DNA from 2 places in the Comamonas thiooxydans genome. Region 2 is predicted to be linked to the other one. Evidence: predicted binding sites of a transcription regulator. Region 2 holds the regulator's gene; the other holds the start of a gene.
What was found. Region 2 encodes FNR, which switches genes on or off when oxygen is low (the NO sensors DNR and NnrR bind a similar motif). Its sites were predicted from a motif close to TTGATNNNNATCAA; they were not measured.
Positions count from the first base shown of each region.

Region 1 (6,521 bases), 2.6 Mb from region 2:
ACGCTCCTGCCGGTGGCCGCGGTGCTGCTACCTCGTTCGATCCCATCCTGCTGCGTCCTGTGGACGAGCTCGAGCTCACCGTGCGTTCTGCCAACTGCCTCAAGGCAGAGAACATCTACTACATCGGTGATCTCATCCAGCGTACCGAAAACGAGCTGCTCAAGACTCCCAACCTGGGTCGTAAGTCGCTCAACGAGATCAAGGAAGTTCTGGCTTCCCGTGGTCTGACGCTGGGCATGAAGCTCGAGAACTGGCCACCAGCTGGCCTGGAAAAGCGTTAATCGCTACAATAGAGGACTTTGCTGAAATCGATCGGTTTTGGCAAAGTCCAAGTGCCTCGGGCAGTACCTGATACGGCTGCCTGATTTAATTTAGAAAAGATCTCCGGATAAAAACGGGGAGCAAAGGAAAAGCACCATGCGTCACGGCAACGGCCTCCGCAAACTGAACCGCACTTCTGCACACCGCAAGGCAATGCTGCAGAACATGATGAACTCGCTGATCGAGCACGAAGCAATCAAGACCACGGTCCCCAAGGCCAAGGAACTGCGTCGCGTCATCGAGCCCATGATCACTCTGGCCAAGGTTGATACCGTGGCTAACCGCCGTCTGGCTTTCGACCGTCTGCGCGACCGCGACAGCGTGACCAAGCTGTTCAACGTGCTGGGTCCCCGCAACGCTCAGCGTCCCGGTGGCTACACACGTATCCTGAAGATGGGCTTCCGCGTGGGCGACAACGCTCCCATGGCCTATGTGGAGCTGGTCGAGCGCGCTGAAGAAGCCGCTGCAGCAGCTGAATAAGCCAGGGCAGGCTGCAAAGCCTGCTATAATTTGGAAATACCGCGCGATGGAGCAGTCTGGTAGCTCGTTGGGCTCATAACCCAAAGGTCGGAGGTTCAAATCCTTCTCGCGCAACCAAATTGAAAAGGTCACGACAATGTCGTGACCTTTTTTTTTGACCATTTTTTCCATGGACCGGAAGGCGGCTCCGGCCTTAGCTCGTCATACCCCCGACTGCGTGCCCGAGCGCCGGCTCAGATGCTCGCGCACCCGGCTGGCGATCACCTGGGCGATTTCCGGGCTCAGCACCTCGCTGATATGCAGAACTTCGGTGTAGTGCAGATAGAGCAGTCCGCGCAAGGTCTGGAATGCCGTCTCATGCGTCGCCCCGCAGATGCCGGCATCGTTGGCCAGCACGCGCTCCACGGCACCGGGCTCAAGCAGCCGGATCTTGCAGATAGCTGCCTGATGCAGGATCTCCAGGTCTATTTCCTCAAGGCGGCTTTCCCATTCATCGGGCAGGAATCGGTTCGCTGGCATTTAGGGTGTCTCTCCTGCTGAATCCATGGGCATGTGCCCAGTGCTTGAATACTGGCATGCACGAGGTCTTGCCATTGGTTTTGCTTCTGCAAGTCTTGCCGTCGATCAAACTTTGGTAACGTAAAAGTCGGCCTGGAGTCGAAGCCATGCGGCACTGCATCATGATGCCAGTCTGTGACCCGAGCGCCAATGTCCGTCGGGGACTTCTGGCTTTTGCTGGGCTGAGGTATGGTGTCTCGATGCGCTGCAGGTAAAGAAAAGGACTTCTATGTTCGAGAAGATCGTCTCGATGTTCCGTTACTTCAAATCGGCCGTTCCGTTTCGGGTCGTGCCTGCACTGATTTCCACCCTGGTACTGACCGGTCTGCTGCTGACGCCGGTGCCTGCGGGACTGGACAGCAAGGCCTGGCAACTGGTGGCCATCTTTCTGACGACCATCGTGGCGATCATCCTCAAGGTCATGCCCATAGGCGTGATGGCATTGATGGCGATTGTCATCGTGTCGCTGTCCCAGGTGACCTCCAGTTCCTCCAAGGGGGCGATCACGGATGCGCTGAGCAGCTTTGCGAATCCCCTGATCTGGTTGATCGTGGTGGCGGTTCTGATCTCGCGCGGTCTCAAGAAGACGGGGCTCGGCAACCGCATCGGATTGCTGTTCATTGCGTTGATGGGCAAGCGCACCATAGGCATAGGTTACGGACTCGCGATCTGCGAGCTGGTACTGGCCCCGTTCACACCCAGTAACACGGCACGCGGTGGCGGCATCGTGCACCCGATCATGAAGTCCATCGCCAACGCCTTCGAATCGGACCCGGCCAAGGGAACCCAGGGCAAGGTCGGGACCTATCTGGCGCTGGTCAACTACCATTCCAATCCGATCACTTCGGCCATGTTCCTGACCGCAACGGCGCCCAATCCGCTGGTCGTGGATCTGGTCGCCAAGGCCACGGGTCAGTCCCTGCACCTGAGCTGGACAAGTTGGGCTCTGTACATGCTGCTGCCAGGGCTGCTGTGTCTGCTGTTGATGCCGTTGGCAATCTATCTGCTTTCGCCACCCGAGCTCAAGGCCACGCCCAATGCCGTGGAGTACGCGCGCGCCGAGATGGCAGGCATGGGCCCGCTGTCAGGCAAGGAGCGGGTGATGCTCGGGACTTTTGGCGTGATGCTGTTGCTGTGGGCGAATGTGCCGCAAATGCTGTTCGGCCCGGCTTTCACGCTGGACCCAACCGTGGTGGCTTTTCTCGGTTTGTTTGCCCTGATCATCACGGGGACCATCGATTGGGATGATGTGCTGTCCGAGAAAAGCGCCTGGGACACCCTGATCTGGTTCGGTGCCCTGGTCATGCTGGCCGAGCAGCTCAACAAGCTCGGTGTGGTTGCCTGGTTTGCCGATGGCCTGAAGAGCGCCATCGTCGCCAGCGGCCTGGACTGGCTGCCCGTGGCGGCGATCCTGGTGGGCGTCTTCGTCTTCTCGCACTATCTGTTCGCCAGCACCACGGCCCATATCAGTGCCATGATGCTGGCCTTTCTGACCGTGGGGGCGCAACTGATCCCGGCCGACTATGTCGTCCCCTTCATGCTGATGATGACGGCCGGTTCGGCCATCATGATGACGCTGACGCATTACGCGACTGGCACATCTCCCATCATCTTCGGTAGCGGCTATGTGACGCTGGGTGTCTGGTGGCGCGTGGGGGCCGCGATGTGCGTGCTGGAGTTGCTGATCTTCGCTGTCGTCGGCAGTGCCTGGTGGAAGTTGCTGGGGTTGTGGTGAGCAGCCATGTCAGCCGGCTGTTCGCAGGGGTTCGCCCAGGGACAGCATGAGCCGGTTGGCCCAGTTGAAGAAGGCCGTGCCCTGCAGCGCATCGGAGATGGCCGCGTCGTCGAGACCGGCAGCGCGCAGCGCATCGATATGACTAGATTCCAGCGCAGGCGGTGTCTGCGTCAAGGCCACGGCGGCGGCGACGATGGCGTTCCAGCGCGGACCCAGATCGCTGCCCGGACCTTCATCGAGCAGGCGCTGCACATCGGCAGCGCGATGCGAGAAATGTGTCGCAAAGCGCGCATGTACCGAAGCACAGTAGATGCAGCCGTTGGTGCGTGAGGTTGCAGCGGCTGCCAGTTCGCGCTCGGCGCGCGGCAAGCCGGCATCGGGGTTGTAGAAGATGTCCTTGTCGGTGCGTGTGCGTGCTCCCAGCGTGTCGGGGTCGCGTGCCAGCAGCCGGAAATAGGGTGAACGCGCGCGCGCCGCGTCCACCAGTCCCGCATGGTGGCGCTCGCTCAGCTCGCTCTCCTGCAGAGGAGCTATCCATGGCTGCCAGTCAAGCTGTTCCTGGGTGAAGACCTGGGGGGAGATGTTGTGCGTGGTGGTCATGGCTGGGCTTGCAGGGCGATGGGGGAAGATGCCGTGGTGACTGCAGCTCGTGCGCCAAGCACGCGCAGCCCCGCCACGAGGCGGATCTGGAAGGACAGGAAAGAGGCGAGCTGGGACAGGATGACGATATCGGTCTCGCTCCAGCCGGCCTGCTGCAGCGCCAGCAAGGCCTGGGCACTCGCATCGCGTGGGTGGTAGGCCAGCAGATGGGCATGGGCCAGCGCGGCGCTCAGGCGCGGGCCCAGCAAAGCCGCATGAGCCGGATCCACGGCGTAGCTGGGGCCGCTCTGGTCCTCGCGGCTCAAGGGGCCGGCCGGATAGATTCCGTAGGGACCGTGCGGGCCGCTGCCGGCCTGCAGGCTGGCAGCGCGCCCGCGCACCACTTCCGAGCTCACGGCATCGGCCAGATCGGCATCCTCGGCCGCCAGGGCGCGTGTGTAGAAGGCCGTGCTGCGGGGCTCGCCATGCAGGCCTGCCGTGAAGGCGGCCAGCGTCAGGCGCTCGCGCAGCGAGACCGCGCCGGGCACGGGCTCGGCGGGGGTGAACAGCGCGGCAAAGCTTTGCTGGGCCTGGGTGCGCGCCTCGCTGCGGTGGCGGCGCACCTGATCCAGCGAGCTGCCGGCAGCGATATCGGCGAGATGGTCGATCACATCTTCAGGAAAGCGGGTCTGTGCGGTGTTGCTCATGGTCATGCAGCTTGAAGCAGTTCGGTCCGGACTAGGGGGTGGGAAGCGCTGGCGGGAGTCTCGCTGCGGCGCCAGCCCAGAGCCGGTGCCACGACGGATGCCGTCAGCTCAATCGAGCGCAGAATGGCTTGGTGCGGCGGGTCAATGGAGTGGACCTGAAACACGATGTCGGTGGCTTGCGCCAGCGCCGTGTCGGCGCGCAGCGAGGCGATCACCTCCTCGGGCGTGCCCACATGCACGTCATAGGCTTCAATGAGCTGCTGCAGCGGCGCCTGTGGATCGACGCGCGTTGCCCATTGCGTGGACGCGGATGAAGCCAGGGCCGCATGACGCAGGGCCGAGCGGCGCAGACCGGCCTCGGCCCATTGCCGTGCCTGGGCGCGCTGGTCGGAAACCAGCAGGGTGCGCGAAGCCAGGATGCGCGGTGCGCGTCCTGTGGGCAGGGCCGCGAGATAGGCCTCGATGATGGGGTTCTGTATTTCGGACAGCGTGGCCCGGGGGCGCCCTTCGGGTCGGGGCTGTGTGCGCGAGAGCATCAGGCCGTCCCCGTTGGCGCCGGCGCGTGCTCCGCCTTCGACCGAGAACGTGGCCTGCCAGACGCGTTCCAGCAGCTGCGGGGCTGCAGGGTACAGGCGCACGCCGCCTGCCAGCTCGCGCCCGGCCCAGGCATCCCGCAGCACGGCGAAGTTGCGCGCAAAGACTGCGCCGCGCTCGCTGCCTGTGACGCCGAAGGCCTCGAAGGACTCCGCCGTACCGCCCGTGCCCAGCCCCACTTCGAGGCGGCCGTCCGACAGCAGGTCCAGCACGGCCGCATCCTCGGCCACGCGCAGCGCGTTTTCCAGCGGCAGCGTGACCACGCCCGTGCCCAGGCGGATGCGCTGCGTGCGCGCCGCCACATGCGAGAGAAAGACAAAGGGCGAGGGCAGGCCGCCCTCGCTTTCATGGAAATGATGCTGGGCGATCCAGGCCGAGTCGAAGCCCTGGGCTTCGGCATGGGCGATCTGCTCGGTGACCAGGCGGTAGCGTTCGCCGGCCGGTACCTCATCGAGCAGGCGGCTGAAGAAGCCCAGGCGCGGGGCCGGGCGCGCGCGAGCAAGAGTGTCAGGCGGGGTGGGGGACAAAATCAATGCTCCTTTTGCCGGGAATGGCGTCCATGAGTTCGCGCGTGTAGTCGCTGGTGGGGCGCAGGAACACGTCCTCCACGCTGCCTGCGTCCACCACCTTGCCTGCGCGCAGCACCGACACCGTGTCGGCGATCTGGCGCACCACGGCAAGGTCGTGCGAGATGAAGAGATAGCTCAGGCCCAGGTCCTGCTGCAACTGCGCGAGCAGGGCGAGGATCTGGGCCTGCACGGTTACGTCCAGGGCCGAGACGGCCTCGTCCAGTACCACCACCTCCGGTTGCAGCACCAGGGCGCGTGCAATCGCCACGCGCTGGCGCTGGCCGCCCGAGAGCGCATGCGGGCGCCGTTCGAGCACGGCGCTCGGCAGGCCCACGCGCTCGAGCATGTCAAGCACGCGCTGGCGGCGCTCCCGGGGCGGCAGTGGCTCGAAGTTGAGCAGTGGCTCCTCGATGATGTCGAAGACACGCTGGCGCGGGTCCAGCGAGCTGAACGGGTTCTGGTAGACCAGCTGAACCTTGCGCCGCAGCTGGCGCAGGGCCTCGCCGCGCAGGCCCGTGAGCTCGGCGCCGGCGATGCGGATGCGACCCGATGTAGGGCGTGCCAGGCCCACGATGTCGCGTATGGTCGTGGTCTTGCCCGAGCCCGACTCGCCGACGATGGCATGCGTGGAGCCCCGACGCAGGCGCAGCGACACGCCGTCCACGGCGCGGAAAACGCCGCGCCCCTGGCCGGGGGCATGGAAGTCGTGAACAAGGTCCTCGACCTCGATGGCCCAGTCCTCGGTGACGGTCGCCGCCGCGGGCGGTGTGCGACGAGGGGCGGGCGTGAGTGAAGGTGCGTCCGACAGCAAGCGGCGCGTATAGGCGCTTTGCGGTTTGCGCAGAAGCTCCAGCGTCGGTCCTTGCTCCTGGATACGACCGCCCTGCATGACGATGAGGCGATGAGCACGGTCTGCGGCCACGCCCAGATCGTGGGTGACCAGCAGCACGGCGGTGCCGGTCTCGCGGCGCAGCTCGT
Region 1 is NZ_AP026738.1:5,496,868-5,503,388, reverse strand. It holds gene CTR2_RS25570 (DNA-directed RNA polymerase subunit alpha) at 1-281, shown strand, start outside; gene rplQ (50S ribosomal protein L17) at 418-801, shown strand; tRNA gene CTR2_RS25560 (tRNA-Met) at 842-918, shown strand; gene CTR2_RS25555 (hypothetical protein) at 1,003-1,320, opposite strand; gene CTR2_RS25550 (DASS family sodium-coupled anion symporter) at 1,589-3,094, shown strand; gene CTR2_RS25545 (alkylhydroperoxidase domain protein) at 3,104-3,694, opposite strand; gene CTR2_RS25540 (CMD domain protein) at 3,691-4,386, opposite strand; gene CTR2_RS25535 (putative FMN-dependent luciferase-like monooxygenase) at 4,383-5,501, opposite strand; gene CTR2_RS25530 (dipeptide ABC transporter ATP-binding protein) at 5,482-6,521, opposite strand, start outside.
Region 1: a site for FNR is predicted at 1,416-1,429, ahead of CTR2_RS25550 (DASS family sodium-coupled anion symporter). Genes of this name have one in related genera too.

Region 2 (6,521 bases):
CGCCCGCAACTCTGCAAGCAGCATGTCCAGTTCGCTCTCGTGCCGCAACTGCTCGCTGCGGTCGAGCATGGTGAGCATCAACCAGCGTGGATTCAGGGCGATGGAGCTCACCCCCATCTCCACAGCTGTCAATGAGCCAGTGGCTGTACAAATTTCTGTGAGAAATTTCGCCCCACCCACCCAGTTTGAGGCATCCTGCCAGAACGCTTTTTGCACCAGGGAGGCGCACAGCACATCGACGTACTGCTCCTGCGCCTGCTCGGGCGTGTAGCCTGTGAGCTGCATACTGGCTGCATTGGCATGCACGACACGCAATGTCTGCGCATCCAGCAGCCAGACCGCCTCCTGCAAACCATCGAGCATGGAGGCAAGCAGAGGGTCAATCAGAAAACTCTGCTGCAAAGTCACGCGAGGTCTTTCTCGGCAGCAGGTGCTGCAGAACTGTCAAAAAAGTAGCAAAGACGCCTTTGCGGCTGTAAAGCTTCTAACGCATTTCGAGAAAGCTGATTTCGCGTCAAACCTCGGCGAATACCCAGACCCACATATTCAAGCAAATCCACGAACCGCAGCTTCTGCGGGGCCTGCATGTCATAGGTCAGCACCTGCGGCTTGAGCGACTGGCTGGTGTTGACAGACACCACTACGCCCATCCGCCCATCGCTTAGTTCCACCAAAGAACCCGGCGGATAGACCCCCAAGGTCTGCACGAATGCCTTGAGCACATCGGGCGCATATCGCTGGCGATACTGTCCGTACAGCGCAGCCATGGCTTCATGAGGCGTCATTTCGTTGCCTTGCAGTGGCAGATTGCACAAGCGCTCAAAATTATTGACCAGCGCCAGGATCTGTCCGGCAATGTCCATATCTTCGGCCAGCAAGCCAAGTGGAAAGCCTGACCCATCGGCCCATTCATGATGCTGGGCAATGGCCGTCGTGACGGAAGGAGGATAGCCCATGGATAGAGCCAATGCCACCGACTCTCCGACATGCCGCGCATACACGGTCTCTCGCAGAGGCGTGCGGCCCGTGCCTTGATTCAGTGCATTGGCCGATGCAGAAATCTCAAGCCCCGGCTTGCCGATGTCATGCAACAGGGCTGCCGAGCCCAGATCCTTCAATACGTCATCGCACAGGCCCAGCGTCTTACCCAGCAGCAGGCTCAGTACAGAGACGTTGACACCATGAACGCCAAAGGTGGCCCCCCCCGTATCCGCGAGCAGATGCAAACTCAGATCACGAGCCTGCGCCAGTTTGACGACTTGCTGCGCAACCAGCATATCCGTCGTTGTCCGCGCCTTCTCGGGGTTGGCTGGCAACAAGGCCTGCACGTCATCAAATACGGAAACCGCACCCAGAAACCTGGATTGCACGCTCAAAATGCTGTTGCGCCATGCATGCGCATCATTCTCGGGGGGGGGAGGAACGAGTTGAGGGTCTGCCGCCGGAGGCGCAGCCGCTGATTCCAGATCGCTTCTCGATAGATCAACCTGGACTGCCTTGAGCTTCAGGGTTCTGAGTGTCTGCAACTGCTCGTCATTGACAATCTTGAAGCTGCTGACGGGAAACGGATGGCGCAACCAGCCAGTCTCCAGATGGACATACATGCCGATACGCAGTTGTCCGATATCAATAGCAACGAAACGATTCACTTTGAGCGCTACACACAAGATAAGACATTATTCCGCAGTTCCATGACTGCTCAAGCATGACTAGGGTCTGTTGGGATGCAAACAGCGTCAACAACCCCCTCTTGTGTGACTTATCGGCACCAAAGGCTGGGTTTGTAGACCAGGTCCATCCACAAAGCCCAACTCGCAACACCAATCAGCATCAGACCTGCAACTCTGGTGCCCCACCTGGCCCGCAATGCATTGACATGCGACTGCCCCAGTTGCCACAGCCAAGGCCCCGCCAGCAGCCACAGTGCACCACCAACGGCAAAGGCTGCCATTGACAAAGCACCTTGCCAGGCGCCGCCACTCAAGGCCGCCACCAACACCGCCGAATACAGCAAACCACAAGGCATCAGTGCCCAGGCAAAGCCTGCTGCCAGACTGCCGCCCGGCGCGGTGACCCAGGGCTGAACCCTGGCCCAGACGGAACGCCCCGCCCGCTCCAGCCAGGCTGGCTGCCGCGCCTGCACCACCATGGCCAGTCCCCAGGCCATGACCGCCACATGCATCAGCGTCCACAGTTTCTGCAATGCCGTTGTCTGACTGGTCAGCCAGGACAGACTTTCCATGGCCACGGCCGCAATTCCTCCCAGCAGGGCATAGGCAGCGATGCGGCCCAGATGAAACAGGCTGGTACGCAGCCATTGGCGTTTTTGCAGGCCGAGCACGACAACTGGCTGCCCGCCGCCGACAGGCTTCGCTGCTGTGACCACACTGCAGGGAGCAGCGCACATCACAAGACAATGGGGCCCACCCACGAGCCCCATGATCAAAGCAGTCCAGACCAGCGAAAACAACATGCGCTAGATGATGCGCGAAAAGCGGGCGCGGTTCCGGTCGGCCTGCAAATATCGGTCAAACAGCATGGCTACTCCGCGCACAAAAAACCAGCCCAGGCCAGTGACCCTGAAGCCCTCGACGGACAGCTCGACCAAGCCGTTGCGCTGCATCTCTGCCAGCGCATCCAGCTCCGCAGCGAAGTACTCGCGGAAATTGATGAGCCAGGCCTGCTCCATGGGCTCATACAGGACAGAGCCCTGGCACATGATGGACATGATGACGGCTCTGCGCACCAGATCATCACGCGAAAGCGCCAGTCCGCGCTGCACGGGCAACATGCCGCCATCGACGGCATCGTAATACTCTTCAAGAGTCTTGACGTTCTGACTGTAGGTCGCACCCACTTTGCCGATAGCCGATACGCCCAGTGCAATCAGGTCGCAATCAGGCTGGGTACTGTAGCCCTGAAAGTTGCGATGCAGGCGCCCCTGGCGCTTGGCAATGGCCAGAGAGTCGTCAGGCAATGCAAAGTGGTCCATGCCTACATAGACATAGCCGCCATTCATGAATGCATCAATGGCGCCGGAGAGCATGTTCAGCTTGTCCTGTCCCATGGGCAGGTCTGCCGATTCGATACGCCTTTGCGGCTTGAAGCGCTCGGGCAGATGCGCATAGGCATACAGTGCAATGCGATCGGGACGCAGCTCATTGACCTGTGCCAGCGTGCGCGCAAAAGACTCGGGCGTTTGTCTGGGCAAGCCGTAGATCAGATCCACATTGATGGAGACAAAGCCCAGGCGGCGTGCCTCGGCCACCAGCGCAAATACTTGCTCGGCGGGCTGCTCGCGGTGCACCGCTTTCTGCACCGCGGGATCAAAGTCCTGCACGCCAAAGCTCAGTCGATTGAACCCCATGTCCTTGAGAGCTCTCAGCCGCTCGTTGCTGACGGTGCGCGGATCGACCTCGATGGAGTACTCGCCCGCGGGATCCAGCTTGAAATGCTCACGCATCAAGACCATCAGCTGCTGCAACTCTGCATCGCTGAAGAAGGTCGGTGTGCCTCCGCCCAGATGCAGCTGGCTTACGAGCTGGCCTTTGCCGCAATGCTCGGTATGCATGGCCAGCTCGCGGCTCAAGTAGTCCAGATACTCGGCAGCCTTTTCATGATGCTTGGTCACGATCTTGTTGCAGGCGCAGTAATAGCAAAGCGACTCACAGAACGGCACATGCACATAAACGGACAGGGGCAAAGCGCGCGAGCCAGAATGCGTCTTGCGCTGCTTGAGTGCCAGTATGTAGTCGTCTGCACCAAAAGCCTCAACAAAACGGTCGGCTGTTGGGAACGATGTGTAGCGTGGGCCGGGGATATCGAAGCGGCTCAGCAACTCAGGTGTGACTGCGGTCATAACTGGGAGTTAGGGTGCGCCCACACTCTGTATGGAGCATATTTCAATGGAAATCAGATCCTGAAAATCATGCCCAAAATAGGCAAAAGCGCATGTTTTTGAACGAATATAGGCAATGTGCCCCAAGGCAATCACCCTGTCCTTGATGAAAATCAAGAGACCTCAAGGCAAGTGCTGCGACAATTTGATCCATCTCATCTTCAACCACGAGGTCAATGACCAGCGCGACTCTCCACTCTGTGTCTGTCTGCGCCGTTGCTAAAAGCCCATGAATCTTCAGACCATCAAAGCATCCTGCTCCAACTGCAATCTGCGTGAACTGTGCATGCCCATGGGCCTGGACGATGAACAAATGGAGCGCATTGACGAGATTGTGGCCACGCGCCGCAAGGTCAAGCGCGGCGGGCTGCTGTTTCGCAATGGCGAAGAGTTCACCTCGCTGTATGCCATTCGAACCGGCTTCTTCAAGACCAGCGTGGCCACCGAAGACGGACGCGATCAGGTCACAGGCTTTCAGATGGCTGGCGAAATCATTGGTCTGGACGGCATCGTCAACGACCACCACACTTGTGATGCCGTGGCTCTGGAAGACGCCGAGGTCTGCGTCATGCCGTTTGACAAACTGGAGCAGCTCTCGCGCGAGGTCACGGCCCTGCAGAACCATGTGCACAAGGTCATGAGCCGCGAAATCGTGCGCGAGCATGGCGTGATGCTGCTGCTGGGCAGCATGCGGGCCGAAGAGCGCCTGGCGGCCTTTGTGCTGAACCTGGTTCAGCGTCTGTCGGCACGCGGCTTTTCCAAGTCGGAGCTGGTGCTGCGCATGACGCGCGAAGAAATCGGCAGTTACCTGGGCCTCAAGCTCGAGACCGTGAGCCGCACTTTCTCCAAATTTGCAGAGGAAGGCATTGTGGAAGTCAAGCAGCGCCACCTGCGCATCCTGGATACCGAGGCGCTCAAACGCATCGTCAACAGCCAGCAATGTCAGAGCTGAACCAAGTCGGCAGACACTCTCAGGACAAAGCCCGCGGACAGCGGGCTTTTTTGTCTGCGCGAGTTACTCGGGCAGAGGCTCCGAAACGATGCCGCCATTGAGATCGCTGACGGAGCGCCCCAGCATCACCGTCATCGCACCTCCGACCAGGGTCACGACCCAGAAGGCAAAAAAAGCGACCGTATAGATGGCCTGGCGCGACCAGTCCAGGGGGGAACCCAGCCAGTGCACATCCAGCGGATCCACAAAGGCGAAAACCACCATCTCCATGATTGCCGCCGCCAGAAAGGCCGGCCAGACAATCCACATCCAGCGTCGAGCATCCATCCTGATTCTCCTTGGGCTGTGGGCTTGGTCATATTTTGCACAACAGTGGTGACCGTTCATGCAGGACTTCGGGCATGCACCGTGGCGGGAAACCCTGAATTGCTCTCTTTTCAGTAGCATCCTGCGCTATCTGAATATCAAAAAACCATTTACGTCTACATCAACGTTATACGGAGCATGCGCACCACGCTCTGATTTTGATATCGGCAACAAAAAAGGCCGCAAAAGCGACCTTGGCGGAGCAAGGAGCAAGCTCCGGAGCGCTCAGCGATCCAGCGGATGGTCCTTGGCTGGCGTGGCCGCATGATTGCGGCCGGTGACTGCTGGGGCCAGGCTTTTTTCACTTTCGCTCAGGCGCTGGTTGATTTCCATGCCATGGCGGTAGTAGTCAGGGTCAATCACGGGATCGGGCCTGCTCAGTGCGATGTATGCCGTGGCAAAGCCGGCAATCACCACGATTACCGGACCGGCGATGATGAGCCAGACATGGGCAAACTTCCACCAGGGCTTGCCGTCCTCGGGGTGGATGATCTTGGCCGTTTGCGAGACCTTGGCTTGTGCTGCCGACATGATGAAACCTCTTTCCAAAATTCTGGCCACCCAGGCACACATGGCAGGGTGGCATAAATTGTTGCCGATTGGCGGTGCCCTTGTCCGGCCTCCGTGATGGCTCACGAAAACCGGCAAGACCTGGCATTAACGCGGCACCAGGAACACCGTCTTCTCGGAAATACGCCCTGCTCCGGCAGTCACTGCGTCCACATTGAAGTGTACGGGGTGCGAGCCGGGAGTTGCTGAGCCATACGGAATCTGCAGCCGCACTGCAATGCCGCGTGTCTCTGCAGGGCCAACGCTCACTTCCTGCTCGGATGCGACTTCCAGATTCTCCAGGCCCACGGCGCTGATACGGTAGCGCTGCTCGGACTCGGTGGCATTCATGATCTGCAGACGGTAGACGTTCTCCAGCTTGCCGCCCGCCACGATGCGCGAAAGCGCAGCACGATCGCGAATCACGTCGACCTTGAGCGGCTCGCGCAGCACCAGACTGGCGATCATGGCAGCGCTGAGGGCCACCAGCACGGCTGAGTAGATCAGCACACGCGGACGGAAAATGCGGCGAATCATCTGCACCTGCTTCCACGCCTTCGCCACGGCATTCTGAGTGGTCAATCGGATCAGGCCACGCGGATACTCCATCTTGTCCATCACGGAGTTGCAGGCATCGATGCACAGACCGCAGCCGATGCACTCGTACTGCAGCCCTTTGCGGATATCGATGCCCACGGGACAGACCTGAACGCAAAGCTTGCAATCTATGCAGTCCCCCAGGCCCTGCGCCTTGTA
Region 2 is NZ_AP026738.1:2,146,591-2,153,111, reverse strand. It holds gene CTR2_RS09895 (sensor domain-containing protein) at 1-408, opposite strand, end outside; gene CTR2_RS09890 (HD-GYP domain-containing protein) at 405-1,649, opposite strand; gene CTR2_RS09885 (sulfite exporter TauE/SafE family protein) at 1,760-2,473, opposite strand; gene hemN (oxygen-independent coproporphyrinogen III oxidase) at 2,477-3,859, opposite strand; gene fnr (fumarate/nitrate reduction transcriptional regulator Fnr) at 4,128-4,850, shown strand; gene CTR2_RS09870 (hypothetical protein) at 4,914-5,177, opposite strand; gene CTR2_RS09865 (FixH family protein) at 5,442-5,747, opposite strand; gene ccoG (cytochrome c oxidase accessory protein CcoG) at 5,874-6,521, opposite strand, start outside.